2 regions of the Variovorax sp. FW305-3-2-15-B-LB1 genome follow, and region 1 is predicted to be linked to the other one. Evidence: riboswitches for the same ligand, from Rfam matches in the RefSeq annotation. Region 1 holds a riboswitch; the other holds the start of a gene.

The links. A riboswitch is a leader RNA that binds a small molecule or an ion and turns the genes downstream of it on or off. The one in region 1 is predicted to bind S-adenosylhomocysteine.
Region 2: it holds a riboswitch for S-adenosylhomocysteine, as region 1 does, so the genes downstream of both, ahcY (adenosylhomocysteinase) here and metH (methionine synthase) in region 1, are expected to answer to the same signal.

What each region holds. Positions count from the first base shown of each region.
Region 1 is NZ_JBYSZY010000016.1:104,347-118,929, forward strand. Features, by position in the region: gene AC3WQR_RS12965 (ABC transporter substrate-binding protein) at 1-465, opposite strand, end outside; gene AC3WQR_RS12970 (amino acid synthesis family protein) at 525-1,109, opposite strand; gene AC3WQR_RS12975 (amino acid synthesis family protein) at 1,148-1,789, opposite strand; gene AC3WQR_RS12980 (UPF0280 family protein) at 1,811-2,713, opposite strand; gene AC3WQR_RS12985 (hypothetical protein) at 2,718-4,337, opposite strand; gene AC3WQR_RS12990 (ferredoxin--NADP reductase) at 4,657-5,430, shown strand; gene AC3WQR_RS12995 (TetR/AcrR family transcriptional regulator) at 5,457-6,224, shown strand; gene AC3WQR_RS13000 (amidohydrolase family protein) at 6,179-7,378, shown strand; gene AC3WQR_RS13005 (GtrA family protein) at 7,407-7,820, opposite strand; gene AC3WQR_RS13010 (glycosyltransferase family 2 protein) at 7,831-8,820, opposite strand; gene AC3WQR_RS13015 (ArnT family glycosyltransferase) at 8,817-10,574, opposite strand; gene metH (methionine synthase) at 10,675-13,437, opposite strand; S-adenosyl-L-homocysteine riboswitch at 13,460-13,535, opposite strand; gene AC3WQR_RS13025 (esterase/lipase family protein) at 13,668-14,583, shown strand, end outside.
Region 2 is NZ_JBYSZY010000067.1:154-14,736, forward strand. Features, by position in the region: partial or broken gene AC3WQR_RS27770 (23S rRNA (adenine(2030)-N(6))-methyltransferase RlmJ) at 1-564, shown strand, start outside; gene AC3WQR_RS27775 (septal ring lytic transglycosylase RlpA family protein) at 575-1,213, opposite strand; gene metF (methylenetetrahydrofolate reductase [NAD(P)H]) at 1,267-2,091, opposite strand; gene AC3WQR_RS27785 (TlyA family RNA methyltransferase) at 2,102-2,935, opposite strand; gene ahcY (adenosylhomocysteinase) at 2,941-4,380, opposite strand; S-adenosyl-L-homocysteine riboswitch at 4,446-4,514, opposite strand; gene phaP (TIGR01841 family phasin) at 4,766-5,263, shown strand; gene AC3WQR_RS27800 (alpha/beta fold hydrolase) at 5,286-6,215, shown strand; gene AC3WQR_RS27805 (hypothetical protein) at 6,261-6,704, shown strand; gene AC3WQR_RS27810 (alpha/beta fold hydrolase) at 6,701-7,774, shown strand; gene AC3WQR_RS27815 (GNAT family N-acetyltransferase) at 7,800-8,393, shown strand; gene AC3WQR_RS27820 (hypothetical protein) at 8,408-8,941, shown strand; gene AC3WQR_RS27825 (peptide chain release factor 3) at 8,973-10,601, shown strand; gene AC3WQR_RS27830 (ABC transporter permease) at 10,602-11,405, opposite strand; gene AC3WQR_RS27835 (DNA methyltransferase) at 11,602-12,642, opposite strand; gene AC3WQR_RS27840 (hypothetical protein) at 12,639-13,793, opposite strand; gene AC3WQR_RS27845 (ABC transporter permease) at 13,915-14,583, opposite strand, start outside.

The sequences.
Region 1 (14,583 bases):
CAGCATCGCGACCTGCATGTAGGTCGAGGGGCGCAGGCGGTAGGTGTACTTGTTGCCGTTGCTCCAGACGATCTTGTCGGTGAGCGGCTCGGCGGCGAGGTAGAAGAATTTTTTCTGCTTGGCGAAGTCGGTCAGCGCCAGGCCGGTGTTCGACAGGAAGGCGCCGGCCAGCACGTCGACCTTCTCGCGCGAGATGAGTTCTTCGGCCACGCGCACGGCGTCGCCGGGGTTGGCGTTGTCGTCGCGGCTGATGAGCTCCAGCTTCTTGCCGTTGACGCCGCCCTTGGCGTTGATCTCGTCGACCGCCAGTTCCATGCCCTTCTTGTAGGGCTCGAGGAAGGCGGGCTGCGCCTTGTAGCTGTTGATTTCGCCGATCTTGATCACGCCCTGCGCATGCGCGGGGACGAGGGCGGTGGCCAGCGTGACGACGGAAGCGGCGCAGAAGGCAAGGCGCAATGGATTCATCGGGAAGCTCCTAGAAGTTCGAACAGAAAACACGATGCGGGTGACGATGCAATGACAGGTCAGCGAAGACCGTCTTCGCCCTTGATTTCACTGACCTGCAGGCCGCCGATGCGCGGCAGCGGTCGGCCGCTGTCGGTGACGGCCACGGCCACGACGATCTCGTTGGCGCGCGGCGCGTCGCTCACGCGGGCCTCGACGGCGTCGAAGTGGCTGCGCACGAAGGCGGCGTCCTTGTGGCCCAGCGGCACGTCGATGGCGGTGCCCAGCGTGCCCTGCTTCTTGGCCGAGGGCACGAGCGCCGCGCCCTTCTCGACCGCCACGCGCAGCGGCGCGCCCAGCTTGGGATGCAGGATGGCGGCGGCATGCTCCAGCTCGCCGCGCTCGCCGACGATGGCGGCCTTGCCGTAGCTCTGCGCCTGGCCGGGTTCGATGCCCAGCGCCTTCACGGCCTTCTGGCCCAGCAGCGCGCCGAGCTCTTCGCCGATGGCGATGAGTTCGTCGAGGTTCTCGCTGTAGCGGCCGGCGTAGGGGTTCTCGATCACGGCGATGGCGACGGCGCGGCGCGTGGGCGGCGTCACGTCCTGGCCCATTTCCTTGCGGGTTTCATCGACCTGGATGACGAGCTTGCGGATGTTGGCGGTCATGTCTGTATGTTCCTTGTCTTGTCTCTTGTCTTGTGCGGTCAGCGCAGGCCGTCCCACTTGCTGATGTCCTTGGCGAGCAGGCCGCCGACGCGCGCATGCACACGGTAGCCGGTGCTCATCGCGAGGATGAAGACGATCTCGTCGGCCATCGGCGCGCCGGGCACGCGCACCTCGATGGCGTCGAACTGGCCGCGCACGTAGCTGGCGTTGATGTTGGTGAGCGGCACGTCGAGCGCGGCGCCGGGGGGGCCGACCTTCTTGGTCGAGGGCACGATCGACAGCGCGTTGCCGGGCTGGCCGGTTTTCTCTTCGGCCTTGCCCGCGGTGTAGGCGGCGCGGCTGCCCTTCCAGCCGAGCAGCTCGCGCATCGCGTAGCCGCCGGGCACGTGCCACAGCGCGCCGTGCTCCAGCTCGCCGTCGGCGCCGACGATGGCGCCCTTGCCGTAGGTGGCGATCTGCTCGAGCGGCACGTCCATGGCGGCGTGCAGCTGGTGCGCCATGTCGACGCCCACGGGGTCGAGCAGCGCCATCATCGGCAGGATGTCGGGCTCGTAGCGGCCCGCGAAAGGATTGGTCAGCACCGCGCCGATGGCACCGCGCACCAGCGGCGTTTCGGCACGCGGGCCGAACTCGTGGTGGATGTGCTCGACATGGGTGAAGACGCGACGGATTTCGATCATGAAAAAGAACCTTGCTTTTCGTTAAGCAAATACTGAACCAACTGCTTCGGGCAGCGCGATGTCCAGCGACTTCGAGCATAAGGGTTCCACCCGCCGCCACTGCCCCTGGCAAACGAGCAGAACGGCCCACACGAGCCCCCTTTTCTGCAGCGCGCGGGCGCACGCCGCGCCCGCATCGAGTGCATGGTGCACCTGCGCGGGCGCCAGCGGCGGCACGTCGACGGTGACGAGGGTGTCGCCGAGGTCGCTGTCGTCCTTGCAGGCGCTGGCGGGCAGGCGCTGGATGGCGGCGTCGGCCACGTCGACGGCGTTGGCGATCACGGTGGCAGCGGCGTCGGCCTGCGCCGCGGTGGCGGCCAACACCGTCACGCTGTCGGCGATGCCCAGCGAGAAACTGCGCCCGCGCCAGCCGCTGGTGGCGACGCCGCGCACCGGCTGGTCGGCGTGCAGCTCGAACTGGCCGTCGGTGGTCAGCATGCCGCTGTCGCGCCAGTCGAAGCGCGCGAGGTCGGCGAACAAGCCCACGCGCGCCGTGTGGCCGGGCGCGAGGTGCAGTGCGATGTCGCCGCCGTTGTTGATCCACGCGCGCTCGATGCCGGGCCGGTCGTAGAAGGCGATGAGTTCCTGCGCCACGCTGCCGGCCACGGCCGCCATCGGCGTGAGGAACAGCGGTGAGAAGGCATCGCAGGCGTCCCACATGCGCCGCGCGACGACGCCGCGCGGGCGCTGGCGTGCCGCCACGGGCAGGCGCAGCTGCGGCAGCTCGCGCACGAGTTCGTCGAGCACATGACCGAAGCGCGCCCAGGCCGCGTCGTGCGCGGCGGCGACGGCGTACGGGTCGCCGTGCGCTTCGGCCACGATGTCGATCGGGCCGTGGTTGAAATGCCAGCGGCCCGCGTCGAGCGCCGTGCGTTGGGCGGACATGGTGTCAGCCCAGCATCGGGGCATGGCCCAGGGGCCACGGATTGGCATCGTCGATGACGAGCCATTGGCGCGCCAGCGGTGCGCCGTCTTCCTGCCACGCGCCGCGCGCGAGCGCCTGCTCGAGCGGGAAGATGTGTTCGACGTGCCCGCCGAGCGCCTCGTAGTCGTCGCGCCGCATGCTGAATTCGATGGGCGCGACGATGGCCGGCGTGGGCACGGTGCCGAAGCTGTTGTCGGGCATGCGCATGACGTCGGCCATCACGGTGATGCCGCCGCCGGGCCACACATAGGCCGGCGCGCCGCCGCAGGTGACGTTGACCAGCGCGCGCTTGATGGCGCGCGTGAGCAGCACCGGGTTCTCGGTGACGCCCGCGCGCAGGCTGCCGCCGGCGCCGCCGAGGAACAGCACGGTGCACAGCGAGGGCTCGCAGTTCTCGCCGATGCGATCGACGATGCGGCGCACCTCGGGCGGCATGGGCTGCTCGATCGGCTTCAGGGCCTCGTCGAGCACGTACCACTGCGCGTGCTCGCCGGTGGTGGAGGTCATGAGCAGGCGCAGGCCGGGGCGGGCCACGCCCTCCTCCCAGCCCTCGATGATCGCCAGCGGGTCGGCGATGTCGGTGCCGCCCCAGCCGTTGCCGGGGTTCGCGACCTGAAAGTAGCGCCCCGGCGTCGACTTGCGCCCCAGCATCTGGATGCCCGAGGGCGTCATGTCGAGGCAGCGGCCGGCCTGGTGCTCGGTGAGCACGCCGGTGATGTGGTCGTCGACCACCACCACCTCGTCGGCCACGCCGGCGAACTGGCGCGCGAAGATGCCCACGGCGGCCGAGCCGCAGCCCACGCGCATGCGCTGCTCTTCCACGCCGTTGACGATGGGCGCCTTGCCGGCCTGGATGACGAGGCTGGCGCCGCCGTCGATGGTGCATTCGACCGCCTGCTTGTTGCCCAGCAGCTGCATGAGCTCGGCCGTCATGCGACCCTCTTTCTTGCTGCCGCCCGTGAGGTGGTGCACGCCGCCCAGCGACAGCATCTGCGAGCCGTACTCGGCCGTGGTGACATGGCCCACGACCTCGCCCTTGTAGCGCACGTTGGCCTGCTCGGCGCCCAGGAAGCGGTCGGTGTCGATCTTCACCTTGAAGCTGCAGTAGCTGAAGATGCCTTCGGTGACGACGGTGACCATGTCGACGCCCTGGGCTTTCGAAGCCACGATGAAGGGCGCGGGCTTGTAGTCGGGGTAGGTGGTGGACGAGCCCACGCCGGTGACGAAGACCTCGTCGGCGTGCAGCAGGTCGCCGTTCCAGTCGGGCGCAGCATGGGCCTCGGCCGCGTCGGCGCCGGGCCGGTCGAAGGGCACGAGCGCCGGCTGTTCGCTGGCAAGCGTGCGGCGCAACAGCACCACCGGGTCGACGCGCACCAGCACGCCCTGGCGGTTGGCGTAGCGGTCGCAGGCGCCGGTGCGGCCGTCGGAGATCTGGCACAGCACCGGGCAGGCGTTGCACTCGACCTTGGCGGTGCTCATCTTCTCGTTGCGCGGCGGCGCCTTGCCGAAGGCGGCGCCCCCGGCCTGCGCGACCAGGGGCATGTCGATGCCGGGCAATCCGTCTGTCTTGGTGTGTTCAGTCATCGGGGCGATCTCGTGGTGTGGTGCTGTCGGAGCGGGTCTTCAGACTCCGGAGGTTTGCAACAAACGTGCCGTGCAGGTGCTTGTGCGGCGGCTTTCGTTTGTGTAGCATCCCCTACACTTTCATGTTGCGTTCACTACATCAAAGGTCAATGTAGCAAACAGGCCCGATGCTTGCAATGGTGTTTTCTCGCGGTGTTCATCGGGGTTTTTCCGACCAACGACAATGGAGGGTTGCTAGCCGGCCGATGGCGGACGCCCCAAAGGCGTGCATTTCGGCTCAGCCACCCTTTTCTGTCTTCAACCAACACTTGAGTTCTGTATGAGTGCATTCAGCGAAGAACGCGTCCTGAGCGTCCACCACTGGACCGACCGCCTGTTCACCTTCACCACCACGCGCGACCCGGCGCTGCGCTTCTCGAACGGTCATTTCACGATGATCGGCCTGAAGGTCAACAACAAGCCCCTGCTGCGCGCCTACAGCATCGTGAGTCCGAACTACGAGGAGCACCTGGAGTTCCTGAGCATCAAGGTGGAAGACGGCCCGCTCACCTCGAAGCTGCAGCACATCCAGGTGGGCGACACCGTGATCGTGGGCCGCAAGCCCACCGGCACGCTGCTCATCGACTACACGCTGCCGGCCAAGCGCCTGTACCTGTTCGGCACGGGCACCGGCCTGGCGCCGTTCATGAGCATCATCCGCGACCCCGACACGTACGAGAAGTTCGAGCAGGTCATCCTGGTGCACGGCGTGCGCCAGGTCGACGAGCTGGCGTACCACGACCTCGTGACCGACCACCTGCCCAAGCACGAGATCCTGGGCGAGATGATCGCCAAGCAGCTGCTGTACTACCCCACGGTCACGCGCGAGGAGTTCCGCAACCAGGGCCGCGTCACCGACCTGATCGAGAGCAACAAGCTCACCGACGACCTGGGCCTGCCCCCGCTGAACGTCGAGGAAGACCGCGTGATGCTGTGCGGCAGCCCCGGCCTGCTGGTCGACCTGAAGCACATCCTGGAAAAGCGCGGCTTCAAGGAAGGCAACACCTCGACGCCGGGCGACTTCGTCGTCGAACGCGCCTTCGCCGAGAAGTAAGCAATAGAAGAGGCGCTGCGCGCACGATGGCCGACTCCCGCTCCGTCAGCAAGCCCAAGCCCCAGCGCCGCACCGGCGTGCGCGAGGCCGCGGCCCAGGCCACGCGCGACAGCATCCTCAAGGCGGCGACCAAGGTGTTCGCCAAGTACGGCTACGACGGCGGCAGCGTGGAGAAGATCTCCAAGGCCGCCAAGTCGTACGACCGGATGATCTACTACTACTTCGGCAGCAAAGAGGGCCTGTTCATCGCGGTGCTCGAGGGCATCTACCAGCGCATGGACGATGCCGAAGCCGCCATTGCGCTCGATGCCTCGCGGCCCGTGGAAGCGCTCACCGAAGTCATCCGCTTCGTGCTCGGCTACTACCGCAAGAACCCCGAGTTCGTCACGCTGCTGAACACCGAGAACCTGCACAAGGGCCGGCACATCTCGAAGTCGCTGCGGGCGCGCGAGTACTCGTCGCGGGCGGTGGCCATCATTTCGGAAATCCTTGCCAGCGGCGCGGCCCAGGGCCTGTTCCGCACCGACCTCGTGGCGCGCGACATCTACCTGCTGATCGCGTCCACCGGCTATTTCTACACCTCGAACCGGCACACGCTCACGGCCTTCCTCGGCGAGCCGCTGGAGTCGCCGGAAGCCGTCGCGCACTGGGAAGATTTCGTGATCGAGACCCTGCTGCGCACCGTGCGCGCGGACGAGGTATCGGACAACCGCACCCCTTCCCCACCCCACGACGAGGACACAACGAAATGGCAGAAATCGCAGCCGGCGCAAAGTCGGGCAAGGTCGTCATAAAGAACATCGGGCTGCTGCTCTCGGGCGACATCGACAAGCCCATCCTCGACGCCGACACCCTGGTGGTGAACGACGGCCTGATCGTGGCGGTCGGCAAGGAGAAAGACTGCGACCTCGAAGGCGCCGTCACCGTCATCGACGCGAAGAAGACCTGCGTCGCACCCGGCCTCATCGACAGCCACGTGCACCCGGTGTTCGGCGACTGGACGCCGCGCCAGGGCCAGATCGGCTGGATCGACTCCACCATGCACGGCGGCGTGACCACCATGATTTCCGCCGGCGAGGTGCACCTGCCCGGCCGCCCGAAGGACATCGTCGGCCTGAAGGCGCTGGCCATCACCGCGCAGCGCGCCTTCGACAACTTCCGCCCCGGCGGCGTGAAGGTGCTCGCCGGTGCGCCGGTCATCGAAAAGGGCATGGTCGAGAGCGACTTCAAGGAACTCGCCGAGGCCGGCGTGGGCCTCTTGGGCGAAGTGGGCCTGGGCTCGGTGAAGGCCGGCTACGAGGCCAAGGAGATGGTGGCCTGGGCGCGCAAGTACGGCATCCAGAGCACGATCCACACGGGCGGCCCGTCGATCCCCGGCTCGGGCCTGATCGACAAGGACGTGGTGCTCGAAGCCGACGCCGACATCATCGGCCACATCAACGGCGGCCACACCTCGCTGCCCGAGGCGCATGTGTGCGAGCTGTGCGAGAAGAGCTCGCGCGCCATCGAGATCGTGCACAACGGCAACGAGAAGGTCGCCATCGCGGCGGCGAAGGCCGCGCTCGAACTGAAGTGCCCGCACCGCGTGATCCTGGGCACCGACGGGCCCGCGGGTTCGGGCGTGCAGCCGCTGGGCATCCTGCGCATGGTGGCGATGCTGTCGTCGATCGCGAACATCCCGGCCGAGCTGGTGTTCTGCTTCGCCACGGGCAACACGGCGAAGATCCGCAAGCTCAACTGCGGGCTGATCGAAGTGGGCCGCGATGCCGACTTCGTGTTCATGGACCGCGCGCAGCATTCGCCCGCGCCGGGCCTGCTCGAAAGCGTGCAGCTGGGCGACATCCCGGGCGTGGGCATGGTGATGATCGACGGCCTCGTGCGCTGCGGCCGCAGCCGCAACACGCCGCCGGCCACCGAGATCCCGGTGGTGGTGTCGGGCGGGCACTGAGCGCGCTTGAACGCGCCCGGCGGCGGCCTCAGCCGCCGCTGCGGTGCGAGCGGAAGACCAGGTAGCGCGCCGAGAGAAAGTTGGCGCCCAGGCCCGCGATGCTGCCCAGCGCCACGCCGAGCGCGGCGGCCCAGCGGCCTTCCACCCAGTGCAGCGTGAGCACGTAGGTGCCGTAGTTCAGCACGGCGCCGGCCAGCATGGTCGTGAGGTAGCCCAGGTATTCGCGCCAGACCGAACGCCCCGTGGCGGCGCCGGCCGCGCTCGCCGCGAAGGTGTAGCGGCGGTTGTAGAGCCAGGTGGTGGTGGCGGCGGCCAGGAACGACACGACGCGCGCGCCGTACCACCCCAGGAGCGGCGCCAGCAGGTAGAGCACCGTCACGTCCACCACGAAGCCGATCACGCCGGCCACGGCGAACGAGAGGAACTCGCGCCCGATCTTCATCGCGCCGCCGTCAGTGCGCGCGCAGGCTCTTGCGCAAGCTCTCGCGCACGCAGGGCTGCGCCAGGTAGCGCAGCCGCTTGGCCTCCTGCCGGCCGAGCGTGACGGTGTGCATCACCACGCCGCAGACGAAGGACAGCAGCGCCGCCAGCATCGCGCCGGTGGCGAGCACCGCCGTGGGCAGCCGCGGCACCAGGCCGGTGTGGGCGTAGGTCATGAACAGCGGCAGGGCCAGCGCGAGCGCAGCGATCGCGAGCACGGCCGCGACGATCGAGAAGAACTGCAGCGGCCGCTCGCTGACGAACAGCTTGCCGATGGTCTTCAGGATGCGCCAGCCGTCGCGGTAGGTCGACAGCTTGCTGTGCGAGCCTTCGGGGCGCGTGCTATAGGCGGTCGCTTCCTCGGCGTAGGGCATGCGCAGCTCGAGCGCGTGCACGGTCAGCTCGGTCTCGATCTCGAAGCCCTGCGACAGGGCCGGGAACGACTTGGCGTAGCGGCGCGAGAACACGCGGTAGCCCGAGAGCATGTCGGTGAGGCCGCCGCCGAAGAGCTGCGCCACGGTGCCCGTGAGCAGCCAGTTGCCGAAGCGGTGGCCGGCGCGGTAGGTGAGCGCGTCCTGGCCGTCGTCCACGCGGCTGCCGACCACCATGTCGAGATTGCCCTCGACCAGCCGCGCGATGAGGCGCGGCGCGGCGGTGGTGTCGTAGGTGGCGTCGCCGTCAACCATCACGTAGATGTCGGCCTCGACGTCGGCGAACATGCGCCGCACCACGTTGCCCTTGCCGCGTGCGGCCACGTGCGTGACGATCGCGCCGGCCGCGCGGGCCACGGCGGCCGTGTCGTCGGTGGAGTTGTTGTCGAAGACGTGGATCTCGGCGCCGGGCAGGGCCGCGCGAAAGCCCTCGATCACCTGGGTGATGGCCAGGGCCTCGTTGAAGCAGGGAATGACGGCGGCAATGCGCGGCATGGCGGACACGGGGGCGGGTCGGTGGTCGGTCGTCATGGAGCGGTCGTCGGAAGGAGTCGGTAGGCGCGGCTGCCGTCTTGGTCGTGCAGCAGGCCATAGTACTGGTCGAAGCCGGGCCGCACGCTGAGCACTTTCACCATCTCGGGCGACATGACGACGGTGGTGAAGCCCTCGGCCGCCAGCTTGCGCGCCGTGTCGCCGGGCGGCATCAGCAGGTAGTCGCGGTAGCGCCAGCGCCCCAGCGTGTCGCCCCAGATCGGGTTGGGGCCGTAGTAGATCGCCTCGTTCAGCGCGATCTGGTAGACGCGGCCGGTCACGTTGCGGCGCACGTAGTCCATCACGCCGTAGCCCGGCACGTGCTTGCGCAGGAAGGCCTCGCGCGCCTCGGGCGTGAGCGAGATCATCGACACCTTGGTGGCCGTCTGGCCCACCGACACGGCGGCCAGCACGGCCAGCAGCAGCACCACGACCCAGTCGCCAATGCCGGCGCCACTGCGCGGGCCGTCTGCAGCGACCGCCGCGGGCGCTGCGCGCAGGCGGCGCACGCCCGCCGCGATCCAGCCGAACAGCACCTGCCAGCCCACGGCCGCCGTCATCGCGAGCAGCGGGAACGAGGCCATGAGGTAGCGCGGGTAGCGCGAGGTCACGACCCACACGGCCACCGAGTACAGGCAGAACCAGCCCGCCGCGCGCACGGCGGCGGAGCGCTTCCACCACACGCTGAAGGGCGCGAGGAACACCGACCAGATCAGCGCGTTGGGCATCTCGGCGTGGTCGCGCACGTCGGCCACCTGCTGCACGTAGTCGGCCGGCACCCATTCGGTGAAGCCGAACACGCGCGCGCCGATCGGATTGAAGGGGTCGCCCGTCATGATCGCGTTGCGTGCGTACCAGTAGATGCACGGGATCAGGAAGCACAGCAGCGCGGGCGCCCAGGCCCGCCACACGCGACGCTCGTGGCGCACCACGAACACCGCCACCAGCGGCAGGAAGATCAGCGCCTGGTACTTGGAGCCCGCCGCCACGCCGAGGCAGAACGCCGCCAGGCAGAGCCAGCGCGAGCCGTCGCGCAGCGGCTCGGATTCGCGCCACCACCACAGCGCCACGCAGGCGGTCAGCACGAACAGCGCCACGCCCATGTCGATCAGCGCGTTGGCGTAGTCGCCCATGCCCAGCCAGATGGCCGCGCCGATGCAGGCGGTGAGCCGGTTGGCATGCAGGATGCCCAGGCGGAAGATCATCAGCACCGACAGCGCGCCCGCCAGGGCGTTGAGGAAGTGCGGCAGCACGTCGTCGCCCACCTGCAGCGCGGCGGCGTACAGCAGGTTGTAGTTGTACGGGAACCAGGGGTAGCGCAGCCAGTCGTGGATGCCCAGCGTGCCCTGCTGCGCCACGAGGCGTGCATACGGCAGGTGGTACATCAGCTCGTCGAAGGCGGCCGGCGGCGCGAGCGGCGCCACCAGCGCGGGCAGCGCGACCAGCGCCAGCGCGATGGCGGCGATGCGTTCGAAGCGGGTCCACGGCGCAGTGGGGGGCGCGGCCGCGCGCAATGCGCGGATGTCGGCGCGCCAGCCGCGCCACTGCCACGCGGCGGCCACGACACCCGCGCCGATCAGGCCCAGCGTGGCCTCGCGGCGGAAGAGCCCGAAGATGGCCAGCGCCTGGAAGGCACAGATGTAAAGGCCGACGCCGAGCGCGGCCGACATGGCCGCCTCGAGCCAGGCGTCGCGGCGCGAGGGCGGGCGCAAGCGCGCGAGCACCGCGCGGCCGGCACCCCAGCAGGCAATCACGAAGATCGCGAACTGGGCGTAGTGCGCGGCGGCAAAGATCAGCTTCTGAATATCAACTCCCGTGGCCGGTCACTCCGGTCGCGCCGACCGGCCGGCAGGTTCAAAGGTTCGGCGCCAGCAGGCGCTCGAGCTCCGCTTCGCTCGTGCGGCGCCGCGCGGCCTGGTCCTGCAACTGGTCGTGCCCGATCTTGCCGACGTTGAAGTACGTCGCATCGGGGTGCCCGAGGTAGAAGCCGCTCACGCTGGCGGCGGGCATCATAGCGAGGCTCTCCGTCAGGGTCATGCCAATGTCCGCGCAGTTCAGAAGGTCGAACATCGGGCCCTTCACGCTGTGGTCGGGGCAGGCCGGGTAGCCGGGCGCGGGGCGGATGCCGCGGTACTTCTCGGCAATCATGTCGTCGTTGCTCAGGCCCTCGTGGGGCGCGTAGCCCCACAGGTCGGTGCGCACGCGGTGGTGCATGGCTTCGGCAAAGGCCTCGGCCAGCCGGTCGGCCAGGGCCTTGAGCATGATGGCCGAGTAGTCGTCGAGGTCGTCCATGAAGAACTTCTCTTTCTTCTCGACACCCAGGCCGGCCGTGACGGCGAACACGCCGACGTAGTCCTTCACGCCGCTGTCCTTGGGCGCGACGAAGTCGGCCAGGCAGCGGCTGGGGCGCATCACGCCGTCGATCATCTGCTTCTCGGTCTGCTGGCGCATGCCGTACCAGGTGAGTGCGACTTCGCTGCGCGTCTCGTCGGTGTACAGCTCGATGTCGTCGTCGTTCACGGTGTTGGCGGGCCAGAAGCCGACCACGCCGCTGGCGCTGAGCCAGCGCCCTTCGATGAGGCGCTTGAGCATGCGCTGGCCGTCGGCGTACACGCGCACGGCCTCGGTGCCGACGATCTCGTCCTTCAGGATGGCGGGGAACGGGCCGGCCAGGTCCCAGGTCTGGAAGAACGGGCCCCAGTCGATGTACTTGGCCAGCTCGGTGAGGTCGAAGTTCTTGAACACGCGCCGGCCGATGAACTTGGGCACCGTGGGCACGAAGTTCGCGAAGTCGACGGGCGTCTTGTTGGCGCGCGCCTTGGCCAGCGGCCACATCGGCACCTGCTTCTTGTTGGCGTGCTGCGTGCGCACCTTCTCGTAGTCGGCGTTGATCTCGTCGATGTACGCGGTGGCCTGGTCGGAGAGCAGGCTCTGCGCCACGCTCACGCTGCGCGAGGCATCGGGCACGTAGACCACGGGGCCTTCGTAGTGCGGCGCTATCTTCACGGCCGTGTGCACGCGGCTGGTGGTGGCGCCGCCGATGAGCAGCGGGATCTTCTTGATGCGGAAGTGGTCGTCCTTCTGCATCTCGCCGGCCACGTACTGCATCTCTTCGAGGCTGGGCGTGATGAGGCCCGACAGGCCCACGATGTCCGCGCCCTCGACCTTGGCCTTCGCCAGAATTTCGTGGCACGGGACCATCACGCCCATGTTCACCACTTCGAAGTTGTTGCACTGGAGCACGACGGTGACGATGTTCTTGCCGATGTCGTGCACGTCGCCCTTCACGGTGGCGATGATGATCTTGCCCTTGGTGCGCACGTCGCGGCCCGCGGCCTCGTCCTGGCGCTTTTCTTCCTCGATGTACGGAATGAGGTGGGCCACGGCCGACTTCATCACGCGCGCCGACTTCACCACCTGCGGCAGGAACATCTTGCCCTGGCCGAACAGGTCGCCCACGATGTTCATGCCGTCCATCAGCGGGCCTTCGATCACGTGCAGCGGACGCCCGCCCTTGGCGAGGATCTGCTGGTAGGCCTCTTCGGTGTCCTCGACGATGAAGTCGGTGATGCCGTGCACCATCGCGTGCGACAGGCGCTGGTTGACGTGCACCGGGTGCTCGGGCGTGCCGCGCCATTCGAGCTTCTTGCTGTCGTCCTTGGCGCCGCTCTTGGCGGTCTCGGCCACTTCGACCAGGCGTTCCCCGGCGTCGGAGCGGCGGTTGAGCACCACGTCTTCCACGCGCTCGCGCAGCGTGGGTTCCAGGTCGTCGTACACGCCGACCATGCCGGCGTTGACGATGCCCATGTCCATGCCCGCCTGGATCGCGTGGTACAGGAACACGGTGTGGATGGCCTCGCGCACCGGGTCGTTGCCGCGGAAGCTGAAGCTCACGTTGCTCACGCCGCCCGACACCTTGGCGCCGGGCAGGTTCTGCTTGATCCAGCGCACGGCGTTGATGAAGTCGACGGCGTAGTTGTCGTGCTCCTCGATGCCGGTAGCGATGGCGAAGATGTTCGGGTCGAAGATGATGTCTTCGGGCGGAAAGCCCACCTCGTCGACCAGCACGCGGTAGGCGCGCTCGCAGATCTCGATCTTGCGTGCGTAGGTGTCGGCCTGGCCCTTCTCGTCGAAGGCCATGACCACAGCGGCGGCGCCGTAGCGCTTGACCAGCTTGGCCTCGTGCTTGAACTTGTCGACGCCCTCCTTCATGGAGATCGAGTTGACGATGCCCTTGCCCTGGATGCAGCGCAGGCCGGCCTCGATGACCTCCCACTTGGAGCTGTCGACCATCACCGGCACGCGCGCGATGTCGGGCTCGCTGGCGATGAGGTTCAGGAAACGCACCATGGCGGCCTTGCTGTCGAGCATGGCCTCGTCCATGTTGATGTCGATCACCTGCGCGCCGTTCTCCACCTGCTGGCGCGCGACGGCCAGGGCGTCCTCGAACTGGCCGTTCAGGATCATGCGCGCGAAGGCCTTGGAGCCGGTGACGTTGGTGCGCTCGCCGATGTTGACGAACAGCGAGCCTTCGCCGATGGCGACCGGCTCGAGGCCGGACAGCTTCATGGGAGGGGGAGCGACGGGAGCGGAAACGGATGCGGGAATCTGGGACATGGCCTCACCTGCGGAAGAGTCGGACAGGCGAGCGTCGTTGTCGCCCCAAGCCTGACGATTCGCCTCTGTGGCGAACCGCTGCAACGCTCCTTGGGAAGTCGCGCATTTTAGGTCGATTCGATTGCGCCCTGGGAAAACCCCAGTTTTCATTCCTGCACGTGTCAACAGAATGCGCCCACCGTTTCTGAACGAACGTTCGTGTTTTTAACCAAACGTAAGGGAGTTCGCCGATGGCCAGGAAGTGGAATGTCCGGTTGCAGCATGCAGCCACCCCGATGCGCGCCGTGGCCTTGAGCTGCTGCCTCCTGGCCGCCGCGGCCCTCGCGGTTCATGCGCCACCGGCGCGTGCCGCCGCCGGCGACAGCGCCACGCGCGTCGAGGCCCGCGTCACCTCCGACACGGCGAAGACGAAGTACCCGATCGTGCTGGTCCACGGCCTGCTGGGCTTCGACAACCTGCTGGGCGTCGACTACTTCTACGACATCCCCGGCAGGCTGGCCGCGGCGGGCGCCAAGGTGTACGTGGCGCAGGTGTCGGGCACCAACACCTCCGAGATCCGCGGCGAGCAGCTGCTGCAGGAGCTCAAGACCATCCGCGCGCTGGAGCAGAACCCCACGCTCAAGTTCAACCTCATCGGCCATTCGCAGGGCTCGCCCACGGTGCGCTACGTGGCGGCGGTGGCGCCCGACATGGTGGCCTCGGTCACGTCGGTGGGCGGCGCCAACGGCGGCTCGAAGGTGGCCGACCTGCTGGCCAAGCTGCCCGAAGGCGGCATCGGCCAGACCCTGGTGGTGAAGGCCGTCGGCCTGCTGACGGGGCTGATCGGCTTTCTCTCGGGCAAGGACCCGAGCCAGCTGCCCGAGGTGCCGCTGAACGCGCTGGCCTCGCTGACCACGGCGGGCGGCGCGGCCTTCGACGCCAAGTTCCCGCAGGGGCGCCCCGCGCCGGGCTCGTCGTGCGACGTGAAGAGCGGTGCGGCCGTGGCCAACGGCGTGCGCTACTACTCGTGGTCGGGCGTGTCGACCAGCTTCAACCTGTTCGACCCGAGCGACACGGCGCTGTCGACGCTGGGCAGCCTGTTCTTCTTCGGCGAGCCCAACGACGGCCTGCTCGCGGTCTGCACCACGCGCCTGGGCACCCACCTGG
Region 2 (14,583 bases), on a different contig from region 1:
CTGCGCGACCACGACAAGCTCAAGCTGTTCGAGCTGCACCCGACCGACGCCCGCACGCTGGACGCCAACATCGCCCAGCTCGAGGCCGGCCGCCGCATCGCCGTGCTGCGCGACGACGGCTTCAGCAGCGCCACCAAGTTCCTGCCGCCGCCCTCGCGCCGCGCGCTGGTGCTGATGGACCCGAGCTACGAAATGAAGACCGACTACGGCCGCGTGCTCGACTTCGCGGCCGAGGCGCTCAAGCGCTTCGCCACCGGCACGTATGCCGTCTGGTACCCGATCATTCCGCGCCCCGAGGCGCACGACCTGCCGCGCCGCCTGAAGACGATGGCGACCAAGGCCGGCAAGCCGTGGCTGCACGCCACGCTGACGGTCAAGTCGAGCAAGATCACGAAGGACGCCGCCTCGGGCGAAACGCAGCGCCCAGGCCTGCCGGCCAGCGGCATGTTTTTGATCAACCCGCCCTACACGCTGAAGGCGCAACTGGCCGAGGCGCTGCCGCAGCTGGCCGAGCGCCTGGCCCAGGACCGCAACGCCGCCTACTCGCTCGAGAGCGGCGGCTGAGGCAGGCCGCTCAGCGGCGCTTGCGCGGCGGCACGATCACCCGCTTGCGCGCAGGGGCCGGCGCACGCACGCGCGACGTCGGCGCCTCGGGCAACAGTGCGGGCTGCAGATCTTCCGCCGCCACGGCCTGGCCGCCGCAGCGCATGCCCTCGCGGTCGATGACCGACAGCGCCACCTGCTTGATGCCCATGCTCGTGAGACCGATGCGGTCGGCCGCGGCGCGGCTCAGGTCGATGATGCGGCCCGGCGTGAAGGGCCCGCGGTCGTTGACGCGCACCAGCACCTCGCTGCCGTTGACCAGGCTGCGCACGCACACGCGCGTGTTGAAGGGCAGCGTCTTGTGGGCCGCCGTCATGGCGCCCATGTCGAAGCGCTCGCCGTTGGCGGTCTTGCGCTGGTGGAACTGGATGCCGTACCACGACGCGCCACCACGCTCGAAGATCTCGCGCGGCTCATCGCCGGGCACGCCGTCGTCCAGCGATTCGCCGGTGCCGGACACCGCGAGGTCGTAGCGCACCGACGGCACGGCCGAGCGCGGCGCGGCGCCGGGCGGCACGGCCAGGCCGCGTCCCAGCGGCTGCAGCCGCTTGCCGGACGCCGCCGGCGCGGCGGTGGTGTCCGCGTCTTTCTCCTGCGTGGCAGGCGGCATGGTGCACCCTGCGAGCACGCAGGAGACCGCGACGGCGACCGCGCGCAGCCCTCTCAATCCAGGCGCTCCAGAATCGCCAGCGTGGCCGCCGACTGGTTCATCGTGTAGAAGTGGATCGCGGGTGCGCCGCCCGCTTGCAGGCGCGCGCACAGGTCGGTCACCACGTCCAGGCCGAAGGCCTTGATGGAGGCCGTGTCGTCGCCGAAGCCCTGCAGCCGCAGGCGGATCCAGCGCGGAATCTCGGCGCCGCAGGCGTCCGAGAAGCGCATGAGCTGCGTCGAGCTCGTGATGGGCATGATGCCCGGCACGATGGGCGTGTCGAGCCCCAGCTTGCGCGCGTCGTCGACAAAGCGGAAGTAGGCCTCGGGGCTGAAGAAATACTGCGTGATGGCCGAGTCGGCCCCCGCCTTCACCTTGGTCGCGAAGGCCTGCAGGTCGGCTTCGGGCGAGCGCGCCTGCGGATGGATCTCGGGGTAGCAGGCCACCTCGATGTGGAAGTCGCGGCCGGTCTCCTCGCGGATGAAGGCGACGAGGTCGCTCGCGTACTGGAACTCGCCGCCGATGCCGTAGCCGCTGGGCAGGTCGCCACGCAGCGCGACCAGGCGCTTCACGCCCATGGCCTTCAGCTCGGCCAGCTGCTCGCGCACGGTCGCGCGCGTGGCGCCGATGCACGAGAAGTGGCTGGCGGCGTCCACGCCCTCGGCCAGGATCTCCTGCACCGCACCGAAAGTGCCCTGGTGCGTGGAGCCGCCCGCGCCGTAAGTGACCGAGCAGAACTGCGGCTTGCGCACATAGAGCTGCTGGCGCACGGCGCGCAGCTTGACCGCGCCTTCGGGCGTCTTGGTCGGGAAGAATTCGAAACTCAGCGGAAGGCGCACCTGCGTCTCCTTAGGAACCGTCGCCCGCCTTGGCAGCAGCACGAACGGCGTGAATGAAAAACTCGCGGTTGCCGTCGCCCCCGGCGATCGGGCTGTCGAACCAGCGCAGCACCTTCAGCTCGAGCGCCGCGCAGGCGTCGTGCAGGCGCTTCTCGACCACAGCGTACATCGCCTCGTCGCGCACGATGCCGCCCTTGCCGACCTGGCCGGGCTGCAGCTCGAACTGCGGCTTGACCAGCATCAGCAACTGGCCGTCGTCGGCCAGGAACTGCACCACGGCCGGCAGCACCAGCGTGAGCGAGATGAAGGACAGGTCGCCGACGATGAGGTCGAAGCGCGGCTCGGCCGGGGCTTCGGCAACTTCGAGCGCCTCGCCCACCTCGTCGTCCTCGCCATCGTCCACCTGCAGATCGGCCGGCGACAGCGCCCGCGCATTGACGCCTTCGATGGCGACCACGCGCTCGTCCTCGCGCATGCGCGCATGCAGCTGCCCGTGACCGACGTCGACGCCCACCACCTTGGCGGCGCCGTGCTGCAGCAGGCAATCGGTGAAGCCGCCGGTCGACTGGCCGACGTCCAGGCAGAGCTTGCCGGTCGGGTCCACGCCGCTGGTCTTCAGCGCACCTTCGAGCTTGAGGCCGCCGCGCGACACGTAGCGTGCCTCGGCGGCGTCGGCGAGCTCGAGCTCGGCCGACTCGGGCACTTCATCCTTGTTCTTGGCGACGTTGCGCCACGCGTCGCCCGTGCCCGCGTCGCGCCAGCGCATGCCGCCGGCGATGAGCCGGACCGCTTGCGAACGCGACGCGGCCAGGCCGCGCTCCACCAACAGTTGATCGGCGCGCACGCGGATCAATAGCGGTAGGTGTCCGGCTTGTAAGGGCCGTTCTTGCTCACGCCGATGTAGGCGGCCTGGGAGTCGGTCAGCTCGGTGAGCATGGCGCCGACCTTCTTCAGGTGCAGGCGCGCGACCTTCTCGTCCAGGTGCTTGGGCAGCACGTAGACCTTGCCGGCCTGGTAGGCGTCGGGCTTGGTGAACAGCTCGATCTGGGCGATGGTCTGGTTCGCGAACGACGACGACATCACGAAGCTCGGGTGGCCCGTGCCGCAGCCCAGGTTCACGAGGCGGCCCTTGGCCAGCAGGATGATCTTCTTGCCATCGGGGAAGGTGATGTGGTCCACCTGCGGCTTGATCTCTTCCCACTCGTACTTCTCGATCGACGCGACGTCGATCTCGTTGTCGAAGTGGCCGATGTTGCAGACGATGGCCTGATCCTTCATGGCGGCCATGTGCTCGTGGCGGATCACGTCGCGGTTGCCGGTGGTGGTCACGAAGATGTCGGCCTTGTCGGCGGCGTACTCCATGGTCACGACCTTGTAGCCTTCCATGGCGGCCTGCAGGGCGTTGATCGGATCGATTTCAGTCACCCACACCTGGGCCGACAGTGCACGCAGGGCCTGGGCCGAGCCCTTGCCCACGTCGCCGTAGCCGGCCACGCAGGCCACCTTGCCGGCGATCATCACGTCGGTCGCGCGCTTGATGCCGTCGACCAGCGATTCGCGGCAGCCGTAGAGGTTGTCGAACTTGCTCTTGGTGACCGAGTCGTTCACGTTGATGGCGCGGAACAGCAGCGTGCCCTTGGCGCTCATCTCGTTCAGGCGGTGCACGCCGGTGGTGGTCTCTTCGGTCACGCCGATGATCTCGGCCGACTTGCGGGTGTACCAGGTGTCGTCCACGGCCAGCTTGGCCTTGATGGCGGCGTACAGAATGCGTTCTTCTTCGCTGGTCGGGTTGGCGAGCACGCCCAGGTCTTTTTCAGCGCGCTGGCCCAGGTGCATGAGCAGCGTGGCGTCGCCGCCGTCGTCCAGGATCATGTTCGGGCCTTCGCCCTTCGAGCCCTTGGGGCCGAAGTCGAAGATGGCGTGGGTGTAGTCCCAGTAGTCCTTCAGCGACTCGCCCTTGATGGCGAACACCGGCGTGCCGGCGGCGGCGATGGCGGCGGCGGCGTGGTCCTGCGTCGAGAAGATGTTGCACGAGGCCCAGCGCACTTCGGCGCCCAGGGCTTGCAGCGTCTCGATCAGCACGGCCGTCTGGATGGTCATGTGCAGCGAGCCCGTGATGCGCGCGCCCTTCAGGGCCTGGCCCTTCGAGAACTCTTCACGGATGGCCATCAGGCCGGGCATCTCGGTTTCGGCGATCTTGATTTCCTTGCGGCCCCAGGCGGCAAGGGACAGGTCGGCAATCGCCTGGTCGGCGGTCGAGACGGGGGTGGGCTTGAGTACAGCGCTCATGTGAACTCCAAAACTGGTTTGAAAGATGCCACTGCGTACGGGGAAGAAAGACTCACCGCGAGAACAGCGGGTGAGCGTGGTTGCGATGTGGTCCGAGCCTCACGCCTGACGGCGCTGCAACGCTCCTCGGAGCGCCGGATTGTAGTCGCGGCCGCCCGGCCCGCCAATCGACCGGGGCATCCCACATCACGGAAAGCGCGGGCGCCCGCCAGGCCGGGCCGTGCGGCGCGGGCCACCCCGGGAAACTCCGCAGGCAAATCCGCGCTTGGAGCGCCCTGAGCCGCGCCGGCCCGGCGTATCGTGGCGGCGGGCCCCGGCCGCCCGGCCGCTGCCTGCATCCACCCGTTCGATTGTTTTCATCACCCGACACAGGAGATTCCGCACCATGGCCACTGCCAAGAAAGCCGCCGCGAAAAAAACCACCGCCAGCAGCGCCGGCGCGAAGCAGGCGGCGCCGTCCGCCGCGGACATGCTCGATCCGATGAAGAACCTCAAGGGCATGGCCGAGCGCCTGCAGAACCTGAACCTGACCGGCGGCGCCGGCAAGCTGCTCGACAGCGGCCGCAAGGACCTGCAGGCGCTGATGCAGGCCAACGAAAAGTCCTACCAGGGCCTGCAGACCGTGGTGCAGCGACAGACCGAAATGATCAAGACGGCCATCGCCGAATGGCAGACCGCCGCCAAGGCGATGCCGGGCAAGGACCCGAAGGAAAACCTCGCCAAGCTCGACGAGCTGGGCCGCCAATCGTTCCAGCGCGCCGTCGACGACATCAAGGAACTGGCCACCCTGGCCGCCAAGTCGCAGGCCGACGCCTTCGACGTGGTGCGCCAGCGCATCCAGGCCAACGTGGACGAGGTCACGAAGCTGCTGCAGCGCAAGTAACAAGAAGAAAAGAAAGGCCCGCATGACCGCCGTCGCGCCCCGCACCGAACGGCGCACCCGCGCCAACGGCATCGAACTGGCCTGGGACAGCTTCGGCGACCCCGAGGCGCCGCCGCTGTTGCTGGTCATGGGCCTCGGCGCCCAGATGGTCGCGTGGGACGACGCGTTCTGCGCCGGCCTGGCGCAGGCCGGCGGCCACCATGTGATCCGCTTCGACAACCGCGACATCGGCCACTCCACCCACCTGCCGCACGCCGGCGTGCCCGACATCCAGGCGCTGATGCTGCAGGCCATGGCCGGGCGCCCGCTGCAGGTGCCCTACACGCTGCGCGACATGGCCGACGACTGCGCCGGCCTGCTCGACGCACTGGGCATCGCGCGCGCCCACGTCGTGGGCGCGTCGATGGGCGGCGCCATCGGGCAGGAGATGGCCATCCACCATCCGGGGCGGATGCGCTCGCTCACCAGCATCATGTCGAGCACCGGCGACCCGGCCCTGCCGCCGCCCACGCCCGAGGCGCTGGCGGTGCTGTTCGCGCCCGCGCCGACCAGCTTCGAGGCCTACCTGCCGCACCACGCCAAGCTGTGGCGCGTGCTGCGCGGCCCCGACGCCTTTCCGCTCGACGAGGCGCGCGACGCCGAACGTGCGCAGCTCGCATTTCTGCGCGGCCTCAACCCAGGCGGCGTGGCGCGCCAGCTGGCAGCCGTGTTCGCGTCGGGCAACCGCAAGCCGGCGCTGCGCGCGGTGCAGGTGCCTACGCTGGTGATCCACGGCGACGTCGACCCGCTGGTGCCCGTGGCCTGCGGCATCGACGTGGCCGAGGCCATTCCCGGCGCTACGCTGCTGCGCATTCCGCGCATGGGCCATGCGCTGCCGATCGCGATGTGGCCGCAGATCATCGAAGCCATCGCCGCGCACACCGCACGGGCGGCGCGGCGCGACGATCACTGAAGAAAAAAAGAGACACGACAACGAACCCAGACGGAGGTGTTTTTCATGAGCCAATTTCCGTCCCTCGATCCCATGGCCCTGTGGCGCGAGCTCACGGCCCAGTGGGAAAAAAGCACCAACGAATTCGCCAACGAAGCCATGGCCTCGGACCCGTTCCGCCAGGGCATGCACGGCGGCATGAACGCCTCGCTCACCGCGCAGAAGGCGGTGGGCGACCTGATGGCGCGCTACCTCACGCTGCTGAACCTGCCCACGCGCGCCGACCTGCAGGCGCTGGGCGAGCAGCTGCACCGCATCGACGACCACCTGGCGGGCATCCGCCGCGCGCTGGAAGGCGGGGCCGGGCCTGCCGCGCGGACCGCCGATGCAGCTGCTGCGCCGCCCCGGCCGCGCCGCACCAAGCAGCCGCCCGCGGCGGCGGCAGCGCCTGCACCGGCCGCCAAGGCCGCCGCCGCCAAGAAACGCCCCGCCGGAAAGCGCCGCCCATGAGCGCGCCGCCCGACACCTTCCAGCTGCCCGACATCCGCGGCGAGATCGAGCGCACGATCCAGCGCAACATCAAGGGGCTGGACTTCCTGACCTCGACCGCGCCCGCCGTCGGCCTCACACCCAAGGACGAGATCCACCGGCGCGGCACGCTGAGCCTGTACCACTACCGCCCGATGGTCGACGAGATCTACCGCGTGCCGGTGCTCATGGTGATGGCCACCACCAACCGCGCCTACATCTTCGACCTCGCGCCGGGCCAGAGCATGGTCGAGTACCTGCTGCTCAAGGGCTACGACGTCTACGTGATGGACTGGAACGCGCCGCGCCCCGACGAGAAGCGCCTGCGCATCGAGGACTACGTGCTCGACTTCATTCCCGACTCGATCCGCCGCGTGCAGGAAGACTCGGGCGAGGACGACGTGACCATCGCCGGCTACTGCATGGGCGGCGTGCTCTCCACGCTGTACGCGGCCCTACACCCCGGCGGGCCGATGAAGAACCTGGCGCTCTTCACCACGCCGATCGACTTCAGCCGCATGAAGCTCTTTCATGCGTGGTCCGACCGGCGTTACTTCGACGTCGACCGCCTGATCGACACCGTGGGCAACGTGCCGCCCGAGATGCTGTTCGCCTCCTTCGACATGCTGCGCCCCGCGGGGCGCGGCGCCGGGCTGGTGCAGCTGTGGGACAACATGGCCAACGACGAGTTCGTCAAGTCGTACCGCATGTTCGACCGCTGGGGCGCCGAGATGCTGCCGCTGGCCGGCGAGTATTTCCGCCAGACCGTGAAGGAGCTCATGTGGGACAACAAGCTGCACAAGGGCGAGCTGGTGCTCGGCGGGCGCCCCGTGCTGCTGAAGAACATCACCGTGCCGGTGCTGCACGCGCTGGCGCAGCACGACCACATCGTGCCCTACGAGGCGGGGCAGCCGCTGATCGCCGGCATCGGCTCCACCGACAAGGAAGAGGTGGTGCTCAAGGGCGGCCACGTGAGCCTGGCGGCCGGCACCAACGCCGTGCGGCGGCTGTGGCCCAAGCTCGACGAATGGCTGGGCGTGCGCTCCACCTGACGAACACAACCTTCCCCCTACGCTCATGACCGCATCTTCTTCCCGCACCTACCCGCGCACCGTTTCCCACGCGGACGGCGACATCGCCCTGCGCCTGATGACCGGCGCCGACGCCCCCGCCGTGCTGGCCTTCGCGCAGGCGCTGCCGGCGCACGACCTGCTCTTTCTGCCGCGCGACATCACCGAGCCCAAGGTGATGGCCGCCTGGGTCCGCGCCATCGAGCGCGGCGACATCGACAGCGTGCTCGCCGTGCGCGACGGCGCCGTGCTGGGCTGCGCCGCCGTCATCCGCGACCCGCACTCGTGGTCGGGCCACGTGGCCGAGCTGCGCGTGCTGGTGTCGCCCGCGCTGCGCGGCGGCGGCCTGGGCCAGCAGCTGGCGCAGGAGGGCTGCGCGCTGGCCTTCGCCCACGGGCAGGAAAAGATCGTCGCCCAGATGACCGTCGACCAGCGCGGCGCCATCGCCGTCTTCCAGGCCCTGGGCTTCCGGCCCGAGGCCCTGCTCACGCGCCACGTGAAGGACCGCGAGGGCAAGGCGCACGACCTCGTGGTGCTGAGCCAGGACGCGGCGCAGGTCGAGGCGCAGATGCGGGCGTATGGGGTGACCGAGGCGTTTTAGGGCATAAAGCGGGGATGAACCCGCACGCGTCGAAGAAGCCGCTCTATCGCAAGGTCAACACCAAGGCCCGAAACGTGCATCACGATTTCGGCGGCGACTACCGGCATGAGCGGAACACGAAAAACAACGAACGTTCCGAAGAGACGCGACGCGCCATGCACGGAAAGCACTTGCGCGGACTCGACTACACGCCCCTGTGCCGGTTTCTCTTGTCCAAGGTCGGTGCCGACTGGGACCAAGTCCACAGCGAAGCCGTGGCTCGGCTCGACCGTTCCGAACCGATCTTCTGGCTGGTAGCCCTGCGCGAAGACGAAAAAAAGGACGTCGTCAGGATTGGCGACGCCAGCTACTACAGCGGGTTGTTTGTCGATGCCGAAGGCAAGTTGCGCGTGGTGAATCCCGCGCTGGGTCCCGAACACATGACACCGACCTGCCCTTGCTGCACCCACACTTTCAACGGCATCCGCTTCGCCGGACAAAGCAAGGAAACCAGCTCGAATCCGCCGGTCGGCCCGGGCGCGCCGTCCCGTTCCGGCACGGCCTCCTAAAATCGGGGGATTCCCCTGCAGATTGCCCACCTTGTCTTTTCTCGCCGAAACCCGCCGCCGTCGCACCTTCGCGATCATTTCCCACCCTGACGCCGGCAAGACCACGCTGACCGAAAAACTGCTGCTGTTCTCGGGCGCGATCCAGATCGCCGGCTCGGTGAAGGCCCGCAAGGCCTCGCGCCACGCCACCTCCGACTGGATGGAAATCGAGAAGCAGCGCGGCATCTCGGTGGCCTCGTCGGTGATGCAGATGGTGTACCGCGAGCACGTGATCAACCTGCTCGACACGCCCGGCCACAAGGACTTCTCGGAAGACACCTACCGCGTGCTCACCGCCGTCGACTCGGCGCTGATGGTGATCGACGCCGCCAACGGCGTGGAAGCGCAGACGCGCCGGCTGATCGAGGTCTGCCGCCAGCGCGACACGCCCATCATCACCTTCGTCAACAAGATGGACCGTGAAGTGCGCGAGCCCCTGGACATCCTGGACGAAGTGGAGCGCGAACTCGGCATGCCCTGCGTGCCCATGACCTGGCCCGTGGGCCAGGGCAAGAGCTTCCGCGGCATCATGAACCTGCGCACGCAGGCGATGACGGTGTTCGAGTCGGGCAGCGAGCGGCTGCCGCACGACTTCGAGACCATTCCGCTGTCGGACCGCGAAACGCTGGTCAAGCGCTTCGGTGCCGACTTCGAGCACGCCATGGAAAGCATGGAACTGGCCACCGGCGCCTCCCCCACCTGGGACCGCGAGGCCTTCCTGGCCGGCAAGCAGACGCCGGTGTTCTTCGGCTCGGGCGTGAACAACTTCGGCGTGATGGAAGTGCTCGACGCGCTGGTCGACCTGGCGCCCTCGCCGCAGTCGCGGACCAGCACCACGCTGGTCAACCGCCAGCCGGTGGTGAAAGAGATCCAGCCCGAGGACAAGGACTTCGCGGGCGTGGTCTTCAAGGTGCAGGCCAACATGGACGCCAACCACCGCGACCGCATCGCCTTCGTGCGCATGGCCTCGGGCAAGTACACGCCGGGCATGAAGCTGAAGGTGCAGCGCACCGCGAAGGAGCTGCGCCCCACCAGCGTCGTGACCTTCATGAGCCAGCGCCGCGAGGCGGTGGAAGAGGCCTACGCCGGCGACATCGTGGGCTTCACCACGCACGGCGGCGTGCAGCTGGGCGACACCATCACCGACGGCGCGAACCTGCAGTTCACCGGACTGCCCTTCTTCGCGCCCGAGCTGTTCATGACCGTCATCCTGAAGAACCCGCTGCGCACCAAGCAGCTGCAGCAGGGCCTGGCCCAGCTGGGCGAGGAAGGCGCGATCCAGGTCTTCCGCCCCGAGGTCGGCGGCCCGATGCTGCTGGGCGCGGTCGGCCAGCTGCAGTTCGAAGTGGTGCAGCACCGCCTGAAGGCCGAGTACGACGCCGACGTGCGCCTCGAAGGCTGCCAGTACACGGGCGCGCGCTGGATCACGGCCGACACCCCGGCCGAGCTGCGCGAGTTCGTCCACGCCTACCCGGTGCGCATGGCCAAGGACGCGGCCGACACGCTGGCCTTTTTGTGCACCTCGCCGTACGACGTGCGGCTGGCGCAGGAGCGTTTTCCGAAGATCCACTTCCATCCGCTGCGCGAGCACGCGGGCTTGGCGCTGCAGAGCGCCGGCTGATCAGCTGCCCGACGAGGTGTAGTGGCGCAGCCCGAGGCGCCACGCACCGAACGCCGCCGCGAGGAACACGAAGCCCGCGAGCGGCGACACCCACCCCACCCAGGCCGGTGCGCCCAGCGGATCGGGCTTGCCCAGGATCGCCAGCACCGGGTAGTACGCCACGCAGGCCAGCGGCACGATGAAGGTCAGCACGCGGCGGAACCACTGCGCATAGAGCGCCAGCGGGTACTGCGCCGCCTGCACGCCGCCGTAGGTGAGCACGTTGGCGATCTCCAGGCTCTCGACGGTCCAGAACGACAGCGTGCCCTGCAGCACGAGGATGCCGAGGAACAGCGCGATGCCACCGGCCAGGGCGAACAGCGCGACGGTCACGGCGCTGGGGGTCCATACGATGTCGGCCTGCACGGTCGCGAAGGCCAGCACGAGCAGGCCCTGCAGCAGGCGGCCGAGGCGGCTGATGCGCACGTCGTGGCCCATGAGCTGCAACGCGAGCGGACGTGGGCGCAGCAGCAATCGGTCGAAGGTGCCGGTGCGCAGGAACTCGGTGCCCAGCACGTCGAAGCCGCGGCCCAGCGCGTCGGCGAGGGCGAACATGCAGTTCACGAGGCCGTAGAACAGCGCGACCTCGCCGATGCCCCAGCCCTGCACCTCGCCGAAGCGATGGAACAGCGCCCAGACGGCGACGACCTCGATGCCTGTTCCGAGGAACTGGCCCAGGGTCAACAGCAAGGCGGACGCGGGGTACCTGGCCTGGCCGCTGATGGAGGCGGCCATGAGGCGGAAGAAGAGAGGGAGGGCGCCCATCTTCAATGGCCCTCTCGGCTTGTCTCGCCGTGGTTCAGGGCGCGTGCACAGGCCACCGGGTACTTCCCTCCGCGAATGCCCCCCGGGCTTCGCCCTCCTCCTTGATTTCGCTGCGGGAAGCACCCAGTGTCCTGCGCACACCGAGCGCGGTCGTGGTGCCGGTCGATCCACCGCTGTGCGAATTGCGTCATGCCACTCATTGCTCGTAGCAGATGTCGAGCCTGATCAATGCGCCGCGGGCATCGATGCGATCGGCGCGGAAATAGAAGCGGTCGCGGTAGCTGTCGAGGTGAAGGGGTACGGTGACCGGGTCGCCCCAGCTCGTCACCGAGAAGCCCTGCCCGCGCAGCCATCGCAGCAGGGTGTCCAGGCGCTGCGGGTCGGCGTCGACGCGGATGTCGGTGTCTGCGGGCGGCGGGCCCTGTGGGTCCTGCTGCCAGCGCGCGAAGCTGCCGAACAGCGTGAAGGCGTGTCCTGCGGCGCGCATGGCATCGAGCAGCGCGGCCGTGGCCGGCAGGTCGATGCGCTCGCGCTGCTTGCGAAAAACCAGCGCGTGTTCGTGGCGCCGGTCGGTGCGGGCATCGGTGTCGCTGTCTTCCGCGTCGTGCGGATAGACCAGCACGCGCTCCTCCTCCATCGTGAAGAGCGAACCCAGGATGCGCGCGAGATCGAAGGCCAGCGGCAGCACGCGATCGCCGATCCGGAGGTTCTCCACCATCGCGATGCAGGCACCGCCCTCGCGCAATCCGGCGCGCACGCGGTGGAAGACGTTGCGCAGGCCATCGAGGTGCTGCGCGTAGCTCGGGCTGTCGTAAAGCTGGGAGGTTGCCTGCGCACCGGCCCAGCGGCAACCGAAGTAGGGCACGTTCGTCAGGCACAGGTCGAAGGGCGGGAGCGCGGCGTCTTCGAGCGCATCGCACGAGGCGTGCAGGAGCGTCGTGCCGTGGGCGAGGCCGTGGCGCACCAGCCGCTCGCGGATGAGGTCGATGCGGCCTGCATCGACTTCGCAACCCAAGGCCTGGCGCTGCTCGAGGCGCGCCGCGAGCAGCGTCGTGCCGAAACCGGCGAACGGATCGAACACCGTGTCGCCCGGTTGCGAGAACCGGCGCACGAAGGGCAGCATCTGCTCGAGCCATCCGCAATCGCGCCCGCCCATCGGGTCCTGCGCGCGCAGGTCGTCCGGCAGCCGGTAGCGCGGCGATTCATGGTCGAGCATCAGCCAGCTGTGACTGGTCATGGGCAGGCCTTCGCGGTGCGCGTGTCGAGCAGCACGTCGTGCCCCGGCTCCCAGCCGGCGCAGAGCTGTCCGTCGGCAAAGTAGACGAGCTTGTAGACATCGCCGGTCGCGTGGCGCGCGTGCATGGCGCCGTAGTCGGCGCTTTCGAAGACGACCGTCAGGCCGCTGTCGGTGCGCAGGCGCAGGTTCCAGAAGTAGTAACCCTCGGTGAGGCTTTCGAGGGTCCACCCGCGCGAGATGTCGGGGTCGTCGAGGCAGGCCGTCAGCAGCGCGTCCATCGAGACCCGCTGCGTGCGCAGATAGCGCGCGGTGGCGTTGTCGCGATAGCCGTCGTCGAGCCGCGAGAACTCCCGGAAGACGACGGTGCCGGCGCCGCATTGCCGTGCCCACGCGAGGTACGCGGCCACGTCGGTCGGCTGCGCGACGCCGCCGCGCTGGAGGATGCACACGAGCCGCAGCGCCACCGCATCGGCGAGCTGGCGCGCGGTGCGCTCGAACACGACGGGGTCGCCGATGGCCACCTCGGGCCGGAACCGCATGATGGCCTGGTTGACCGCGCCGTCGTGGTGGTGGCGGGACAGCTCCAGCCAGCTCATTCCGAAACGTTGCAGCGCGCGCCGCAGCACCTCGCCCTGCGGGCCGGCAAAGCCTGCGCCGTTGGTATAGAGCACACGGTCCTCGACCACCGGGCCTTCGCTTTCGCCCGCGGCCAGCGTGTGCAGCAGCCGGAGCATCCAGTCGGCGTCGTCGCTCGTTTCCAGGCCCGAGAGCGACCACGACAGCGGCACGCCGCGCAAGGCGCGCAGCGCGCGGGACAGGCCGTCGAAGTAGTCGGGCGCCGGACGCAGCCGGGATGCCGAGGTTCCGCCGTCGGTCTTGCGCAGGTTTTCCGAGCAGAAGCCGCAACGTGCCGAACAGGGCTTCACGGAGGCGTATGGCGTGAACGTGAGGGGCTGCGCAAGGCGCCGCGCGACGCCGCCGATCGTGTGCGTGTGCCAGCGCGTGGCCTCGTTCGAAGGCGGCGTGCGAAGGGTCACCTCGCGCACGGAGCGGTGAAGGCGTTCGAAGAGCGGGGAACTCGCGCTGCGCGGCAGATCGGCCACGGCGATCTGGTCGATCGCGCAGGTCACGGTCCGCGCAACGAGGGACACCGGCGTATCGGCTTCAACGGGAATGACGGGACGCATGGCAGGGGTGGGGTTGTCGCACCCGCCACCATACGACAGCGCTGCCTCCGAGGGCGGGAGTGGCTCCCTGCGCGCGCCCGTCACCCTAGCCACCTTGCACCTGCAGACTGCGCATCGTGCGCCCCATCGCCATCCGCCCGAACGCGACCAGCGCGACGATCCAGAAGCACTGCAGCCCCAGCGCGGCCAGCGCATGCCAGCCGCTCAGGTGCCCGAAGTACAGCCGCGCCGGAATGTCGAACAGCCCCGCCAGCGGCTGCACCAGCAGCGCGGTCTGCCAGGCGTCCGGCAGCAGCGCCAGCGGCAGCAGGTTGCCCGAGAACACGATGACCACGGGCGTCGCCACCGCCTGGATGCCGCGTTCGTTGAGCGCCGCCGTGGTCGCCACGTTGAGCAGCATCACCATCGCGGTCGAGAGCAACAGGCCCAGCCCCACCGACAGCAGGAACGCCGCGCCGGCCACCGCGTTCGCGGGCAATTGCCAGGCCCAGTCGCCCAGCCCCACCAGCGGCAATGCGACCGCCGCGAAGGCCGCCATCAGTGCCACGCGCGGCAGCAGGCGTGCCGCGATCCAGCCTGCGGTGCGCGCGAACCACAGCGCGTAGGCGTCCACCGGGCGCAGCCGGTCGTAGGCGACCGCACCGGTGCGCGCGGCCTGCGCCACTTCGGGGTCGCCGAGCCAGGGCATCAGCACCAGCAGGCCCTGCGCGAGCCAGGTGTAGGTGATGGCCTGGGCCAGCGACATCGACGAGGC